DNA from 2 places in the Priestia sp. FSL P4-0332 genome. Region 2 is predicted to be linked to the other one. Evidence: riboswitches for the same ligand, from Rfam matches in the RefSeq annotation. Region 2 holds a riboswitch; the other holds the start of a gene.

Region 1 (4,205 bases), 740 kb from region 2:
TAGCATGGATAATATGTATTACAGCAATAAAATTTTATTGCGATAATATCTTTAGCTGTATGATAGTGCGTACAGCGCGTTTCGGAATCCACCGTATCACCTTTTACTGCAGGTACAGATTTGTTCATTATCATCACTCCCTATGAAAAGTATAGCATGCTTTTATACGCCTTATCATACATATGTAAAAAGAAAAATGCTATAATAAAACCATCGTTTTACATGTCAGATTGCATGCTAAAAAGATCAGATAAAAATTGATGTCAAAACAGATCGATTAAGTGAAGTAAAGAGAGGAAGAAAAAATGAGTAAGCAAGTTATCGTTTTTACCGGAGGCGGAACAGCTGGACACGTAACACCAAACATTGCCATTATGAAAGAATTAGACAGTGAAAAATGGGATATCCATTATGTCGGTTCTCACAATGGTATTGAGAAAGAATTAATTACAAAATTAAACGTTCCATATCATGCGATTTCAAGCGGGAAGCTGCGTCGATACGTAGATATGGAAAATGTAAAAGATGTATTTCGAGTAGCAAAAGGAGTTGGCGATGCACGTCGCGTGCTGAAAAAGTTAAAGCCTTCTCTTGTGTTTTCAAAAGGCGGTTTTGTCACAGTTCCTGTTGTAATGGCTGCTAAATCGCTAAACATTCCCGTGTTCATTCATGAAAGTGATTTAACACCGGGACTGGCAAATAAAATTGCGCAGAAATTTGCCACTAAAGTTTTCACTTCTTTTGATGAAGCGGCAAACTATTTTCCAAAAGAAAAAGTGCAGGTTGTTGGTTCACCTATTCGAAAAGAATTATTTAGCGGAAGCGCAGCGAACGGGGAAAGCTGGCTTCGCTTTTATGATAAGCGCCCAATTTTAACCATTATGGGCGGAAGTTTAGGAGCACGTCGCATCAATGAAATTGTTCGAGAGTCCTTGCCTGAACTGCAAAAGAAATTTCAAATTGTACACCTGTGCGGAAAAGGCAATGTTGATACAAGCCTTGAAAAAGAGTCGGGCTACCGTCAGTTAGAATATGTAAATGAACAGCTTCCAGATGTTCTAGCGGCCACTGATTATGTGATTACACGCGGCGGATCAAATGCTATCTTTGAGTTTTTAGCCCTTCATAAACCGATGATGATTATTCCTTTGTCAAAAGCACAAAGCCGCGGAGATCAAATTTTAAATGCACAGTCCTTTAAGAAAAAAGGCTACTGTATGGTTGTGGAAGAAGAACAGTTAACAAAAGAAGTGTTTTTGCGGGAAGTAAATGAGCTTCAGCAGCAGGCAAGTACGATGAAGCGTACAATGCGTGAAGCAACAAAAACGGATGCCATTTCAATTCTTGTAAATGAAATTGAGAAAATGAGTTAAAAAAAAGGCTGGGACAAACGTACTTTAGCCGAAGTGAAAAACGAACCATTGATCAAGGTGTTTGATTAGTGGTTCGTTTTTTTTGTTAAAGTGAACGTAGGTTTCACCTGTTCAGATCCTTCTAGCAGTTGATTGGAGGGCAAGAAGAAGCCTCCTGCGGAAAGCGAAGTCTTGCACAGAAATCAACTGCGGTGTCACAAGCGGTTCAGCTCATGTATCCCATTTGTTCATCTTTAGATGGGCTACATTCAGTCACAACCTTTTTTTCTTCGAATCTATTATTTTAAAATAATGAATATACATAGAAAAATAAAGCTTTTAAAATTTCAAAAAATGTTGTTGACAGTAAATTTTAACAGGAGTAAGATTACTCTCATGAAACGTTCCACTGTGAAACGCTGAGTCTTTTCTGAAAGAGAAGGAAAGAGCGGAGGACCCAATTATCAGGGGTGAATCTCTTAATTGAGTAGGGTTACTTTCTTGACCCGAACCCGTCAGCTAACTTCGTAAGCGTTAAGAGAGAGGATGGTGTAATCGTGGTCGTTTTCTATAACAGCGGATAGTACGCTCCTTTCAAAATATAGGTGAAAGGAGCGTCAAGATGCATTTATCTAAGCAAATGATTCAATTGATTGAATACCGAGCAATGTGCGACCAGCAATCTTTTGATCTAGCAAACCGCTATTTGTCTACGTTAGCTAATCAAAGTTTTAAACGCAGCAGTAAAAACCATAATTAAGTCTAAAAATTAAATAACAAATATACGCTTAATCAATTATGAGCGGGGGACCCAATATTTTGTACGTATGTACTAGGGGTGAATCTCTTAACTGAGTAGGGTTACTTCCATAACCCGAATCCGACAGCTAACTCCGTAAGCGTTTTGGGAGTAAAAAAATTCGTGTCGATCACGGCTTATTTGTCGTGCATTAAACCGCGGAAGAGAACTCTCTTCTGCGGTTTTTTTAATGGGGAAAATAGGAGAGCAGGTTATGTCTGCACCGTAAAGAGGATATAGTAGGGCTTTTAAAACGAGAGCAACAATACGTGAGGATTAAACAATCAAAGATAACCTTTCGCAGCTAGCTCACTTGGGCGTGATGCTTTACGCACAGAAACAGTCACTACGCTTAATCATGGGTAGTAAGAAACAGTTAGGAGGGAGCAACTTGGATATAATCATGCTTGGAACGCTTGCCATATTAACAGCTGCTATGTACGGAATTATTTGCTGGTCGTCTCATGTAGTAGACGAAAGAGAGGAGAAGTGAACATGTCGTTCATTTTGTTAGGTATTTCAGTTCTCGTTTTAATTTATTTAGTATATGTACTGTTAAATCCAGAACAATTTTAATAAGCGGAGGAATAAAACGTGGGAATTTTTCTACTATCAGTTGCGCTGCTGCTTGTTTTTGTAGCGCTTATTGCAAAGCCCGTAGGTATTTATATAGCGAATGTGTTTTCAAACGATAAAAACACTAGCTTGGTAGGGAAGATAGAATCGGTGATGTTTAAAGCGGCAGGAATTAAAGGGCATAATCAGACGTGGAAGCAATATGCACTTGCTCTCGTTTTGGCGAATACGTTTATGATTTTTGTGGTGTATCTTATCTTCCGGTTTCAAGCGGTACTGCCGCTTAACCCAAGCCACATCAAAGGAATGGATCCGGCCCTTGCTTTTAACACGGCCATTAGTTTTATGACAAATACGAACTTGCAGCACTACAGCGGTGAATCAGGTTTGTCTTATTTCTCGCAGATGGCCGCCGTTGTATTTATGATGTTTGCTGCACCAGCAACAGCCCTTGCAGTAGCAATCGCTTTTATTCGTGGGTTGGCAGGGAAGGACATGGGAAACTTTTTTGTTGATTTTGTGAAATCAATTACGCATGTTTTACTTCCTATTGCTTTTATAACAGGCATTTTATTTGCGTTTTTAGGTGTTCCTCAAACGTTAAGCGGAACGGTGACTGCCCATACATTAGAAGGGGCATCCCAGCAAATAGCAAGGGGACCAGTTGCTTCTTTTCTTTCAATCAAAGAGCTAGGCAACAACGGAGGGGGATTTTTTGGTGTCAATTCAGCTCATCCATTTGAAAATCCTAATGCGTGGAGCAATGTATTACAAATCGTCCTTATGCTTTTGTTGCCAACCGCACTTCCTTTTACGTACGGAAAAATGATCGGACAGCGTAAACAAGGTCGCATCTTGTTTATATCGATGAGTATGCTCTTTATTGTTATCTTAAGTACAGCGTTTGTAACAGAGTGGGGTGGCAACCCTAGACTTGATGCTTTTCATTTGAATGAAGCGAGCGGTTATATGGAAGGGAAAGAAGTTCGTTTTGGTGTCGGCATGTCAACTCTGTACGCCATCGTGACGACAGCAAGTGAAACAGGCGCAGTCAATGCCATGCACGATACCCTTACGCCTCTTACCGGGTTATTGACACTTGGAAATATGATGTTAAATACCGTATTTGGCGGTGTCGGAGCAGGATTTATGAATGTCATGATGTACGTCATCATCGCCGTATTTTTATCAGGTTTAATGGTTGGAAGAACCCCGGAATACGTAGGTAAAAAAATTGAAGGAAAAGAAATGAAGCTCATTGCCGTGACGCTTATTCTGCAGCCGCTGCTAATTTTAGGGGGAACCGCCGTAGCGCTCACTACTCATTTAGGAATGGAAGGTATATCAAACCCAGGCTTTCACGGGTTAAGCCAGGCACTGTATGAATTTACGTCGTCAGCAGCAAACAATGGATCCGGTTTTGAAGGACTCGGTGACGCAACTCCGTTTTGGAACATTTCTACGGGAATTGTTATGTA
Region 2 (4,205 bases):
CATGATGCCGCTGCCGCTGCGGCTGAACTGCAAAAGGGAACATCGCTTCAGGACGTTCAAAAAAAATATGCTGATGTCCAGACAGTGAGCAAAATAGAGAATGCTGATAATCTAAAGCTTTCAAGTTTATCTCCCTCTTTTATAGATGTTTTAAAAAAACAGCACATCGGAGAGAGTAGTGAGCCCATTAAAATGGGTAAAGTCTATTATATTCTTATTTTAAAACAAAAAGATAAAAAAACGGAATCAGAAGTCAAAGAAGAAATGATGAAAGAACTTGTTTTGAATCATATCAACCGGTATATCCAGGATCAACTGCCAAGGTTTCACGTGACTTTCAACCTTAGGTAGTTCCCTTTTATATAGATTGATTGTTTTCAAAAAACAAGCAGGTAAAAGAGCTTTCTATTAATAGAGAGCTCTTTTACATTTTTAAGTAGACAGAAATGTCGGCACCTGATAAAATGAAGTTGTAAAACTTTCATTATTCGGAAAATTTATACCCTCCAGCTTTGGAGGGTTATTTTTTATGCTGTTGGACGAATAAAAGAGGCTGGGACAAAAGTAGTTTAATGGAAAGAAGATCCGAACGATGAATCGTTCGGATTTTTTCGTTAGTATGGTGAACGTATGTTTAATCTATTTATTTGGTTCTAGCTGTTGATTGGAGGGCAAGGCGAAGACTCCTGCGGAAAGCGAAGCCTGGCACAGAAATCAACAGCGGTGTCAAAAGTGATTCATACGAGCTTATTGATCCCATTGTTCGCTTTTAGATTGGACCGCTTTCGTTAGGTTTCAATCACTTTTCATCTTTTAAATGACTCAATAATGCAGGAGCCATCTCCACGTGAGAAAGGGCGATGTGTGAAATCGTTTTGGCATAAGGTGTAATTTCGTTAATAAATTGTTCGAGTACGTGCAGGTGAGGAAGCTGAAGCTTTGTAATAAAGCAGGCTTGCCCGGCGATTCGTTCACAGAATAAAGCGTAGGGATACTGAGAAATAAATCGTTTAAAACGCTCATGCTCTCCGTTTTTCATGGTTACTTCAATAAAACACGACACAGGCAAATGCAGCTTTTCATAATCAATATCGATCGTATATCCTTTTATAACGCCAAAGCTCTCTAGCTGCCTTACTCGCTCTGCCACCGAAGGAGGAGACAGGTTAATTTGTTTTCCTAGCTCTCGTAAGGAAAGGCGGCTGTTTTGCTGCAGCGCCTGCAAAATCGATAAATCAATTTCATCAATTTTCAATTGAAAACCTTCTTTCTCATTAACGTTTCATTTGATTAGTAATAGTAGATAAGATGTTTTATATGTAATCTGAAATTTCCATTTTTCTTACTATAATAATTAAAAAGGAGTGAGTAAAAAATGGCAAGAGTTTTGTTAGCAAACGAAGAGGGAACAAATTTTGAAAAAGCATTGAATTTAATTCCGCATGTAAAAAGATTGTATGATGAGCTTTACGACACGCTTTGGAACAGCGATATAGTAGAAAAAGAGACTAAGGAAAAAATTAGGCTTTATCTAGCAGGTGTTAACGGCTGTGAGACGTGTATGAGCATGTCATATGTAGGCGATGAGACGCTTAATCAAAAAGTGTTAAGAGAAAAAGAGCTGGAAGAAAAAGATCGATTACTGTTTCGATTTATTGATGTATACCGGGTGCGTCCAAGGGAGTTGACGGATGCTGATATGAATCAATTAAAGAAATTTTACAGTGATACGCAGCTGTTAGAGCTTTTGGCTGTTATTAATTTATTTGATCAATTTCACAAAATGATTGTCAGTTTAGATTTATATGATTTTTGCAGCTTGCAGGGCAAGTGAGATCTTCCCTAAAAATATCTTGACAGACAAAATCCACAGGAGTAAGATAGCTTTCGTGAAGTGAAACGCATCATGAATCGAATCGATTATTCTAAAAAATAGATCATAGACATTTGAATAAAAATCGCTTAATCCATTACGGAGCGGAGGACCCATTATTTACGCACATATTGTGCTCCGGGGTGAATCCTTAAAAAGGTAGGGTTACTCTTAAAACCCGAACCCGACAGCTAACTTCGCAAGCGTTTTGAGGGGGAAGAGTGTGGAAAAACACAGGAGCCTTCCTGTGTTTTTTTGCGCTTTTTTTAAGAAAAGGATGTAATTTTTTAGAAAAAGTATAAGCTAAGAGAACACACAGCAGTTGAAGAAAGGAATAAATACATTATGAAAAAACAGTTTGCTGTATTGGGATTAGGTCGTTTTGGAGGCAGTTTGGTTGAAGAGTTTGCTAATCTGGATGTGGATGTGCTCGCTATTGACCGCAATCAAGAGGTAGTAAATAAATTTAGCAACTCAGCTACATATGTTGTGCAAGCAAACGCGATTGATGAAGCTAGCTTAAAGGGGCTAGGTATCCGCAATGTTGATCATGCGCTTATTTCGTTTGGAGATGATATCGAAGCAAGCGTACTCGCAACCATGCTTTTAAAAGATATGGGCGTTAAGCAAGTATGGGTAAAGGCAGTGAATATGTATCATCAAAAAGTGCTCGAAAAAATAGGAGCGGACAAAGTTATTCATCCAGAGCGCGATATCGCTAAGCGTATTGCTCATCACGTGGTGTCAGAAAAAATCATTGATTACATTGAACTGTCAAAGGATTATAGTATTGTCGAAATTGTCGCCTCTAAGAAACTTCATAATAAAACGCTGTTTGATTTAAACATTCGTGCCAAGTACGGCTGCAATATTATCGGCTTTCAGCGAAAAGACGGGGAAATGGTTATTTCGCCTACCGCACATGAAATAATTGAACAAGGAGATATGCTGATTGTTATCGGACATAATCGCGATTTGAACCGTTTTGAAGAAGAAGGAGTTTAACTCATGAAAAAACAAATCATTAAACTTACCCCTCCGCAGCTGCTTATCTCTATTTTTGGAGGAGGAATTATTATTGGTGCTTTTCTATTGATGATGCCTTTTTCTACTACTGAGCCAATCCGGTGGGTAGACGCCCTTTTTACATCTACTTCCGCTATGACAGTGACCGGCTTAGCCGTCGTAGATACAGGTACACGTTTTACCGTCATCGGTCAAACGATCATTATGCTGTTAATTCAAATAGGCGGTCTTGGCATTATGTCATTTGCCGTGTTGATTTTTATGATGCTAGGTAAAAAAATTGGATTTAAAGAGCGTATGCTCGTTCAGCAGGCCTTAAATCAGACGAGCGTCGGCGGAGTTGTGCTGCTAGTTAAAAGGCTGTTTATCTTTTCATTTTTAATTGAGTTTGTTGCACTTATCTTCTTAGCAATACGCTGGGTTCCGGAATTCGGATGGTCTAAGGGATTGTTCTTTAGCTTGTTTCATTCGATTTCTGCTTTTAATAACGCAGGGTTTGGACTGCTGTCTGATAACTTAGTTCAGTATGTAGGAGACCCTATTATTAACATAACAATTTCTTTTCTGTTCATTATTGGCGGGTTAGGGTTTACCGTCCTTGCTGATATGTGGGTGAAAAAATCGTACAAAAAACTAACGCTGCATTCAAAAATTATGATTATCAGCACGTTTGCGATTAACGTGACTGCAATGCTTTTTATTTTTTTCTTAGAGTACGGCAATTCACATACGCTTGGAAATTTATCATTAGGGGACAAAGCATGGGCGTCTTATTTTCAAGCAGTAACGACAAGAACCGCTGGATTTAATACGATTGATTTAGCTCACCTGCATGACGCAACGGTGTTTTTAATGGTTTTATTAATGTTTATTGGTGCAGGAAGTGCGTCAACGGGAGGCGGTATCAAACTAACAACGTTTGTGGTAATTATTTTTTCAGTATGGGCATTTTTACGAAGCAGGGAAGATATTGTGCTCCTAAAGAGAAGGCTCCTTCCCCTTCACGTGTTTAAGGCACTAGCCATCACGATGATTTCAATTATGTTTGTGTTTGGGGCCATTTTCCTGTTAAATATTTCGGAAAACCTGCCGTTTGTAAAAATTATGTTTGAAGTTGTTTCTGCGTTTGGAACAGTAGGTTTATCGATGGGAGCCACTCCTGAACTTTCGTACTTTGGACGCGTGATTATTATCTTTATCATGTTTTTAGGAAAAGTGGGGCCATTAACGCTTGCATTTTCATTATCAAAACAGAAGAGAGAAGCTGTACGATATCCAAACGAAGATATTATGCTAGGGTAAGAAA

What was found. A riboswitch is a leader RNA that binds a small molecule or an ion and turns the genes downstream of it on or off. The one in region 2 is predicted to bind cyclic di-AMP.
Region 1: it holds a riboswitch for cyclic di-AMP, as region 2 does, so the genes downstream of both, kdpF (K(+)-transporting ATPase subunit F) here and MKY06_RS19950 (potassium channel family protein) in region 2, are expected to answer to the same signal.

Annotation. Positions count from the first base shown of each region.
Region 1 is NZ_JBBOUA010000001.1:3,041,568-3,045,772, reverse strand. It holds gene MKY06_RS15500 (CHY zinc finger protein) at 1-128, opposite strand, end outside; gene MKY06_RS15495 (undecaprenyldiphospho-muramoylpentapeptide beta-N-acetylglucosaminyltransferase) at 306-1,373, shown strand; cyclic di-AMP (ydaO/yuaA leader) riboswitch at 1,760-1,902, shown strand; gene MKY06_RS15490 (hypothetical protein) at 1,975-2,112, shown strand; cyclic di-AMP (ydaO/yuaA leader) riboswitch at 2,128-2,268, shown strand; gene kdpF (K(+)-transporting ATPase subunit F) at 2,647-2,727, shown strand; gene kdpA (potassium-transporting ATPase subunit KdpA) at 2,752-4,205, shown strand, end outside.
Region 2 is NZ_JBBOUA010000001.1:3,785,806-3,790,010, reverse strand. It holds gene MKY06_RS19965 (peptidyl-prolyl cis-trans isomerase) at 1-351, shown strand, start outside; gene MKY06_RS19960 (Lrp/AsnC family transcriptional regulator) at 800-1,255, opposite strand; gene MKY06_RS19955 (carboxymuconolactone decarboxylase family protein) at 1,376-1,834, shown strand; cyclic di-AMP (ydaO/yuaA leader) riboswitch at 1,950-2,094, shown strand; gene MKY06_RS19950 (potassium channel family protein) at 2,219-2,878, shown strand; gene MKY06_RS19945 (TrkH family potassium uptake protein) at 2,882-4,201, shown strand.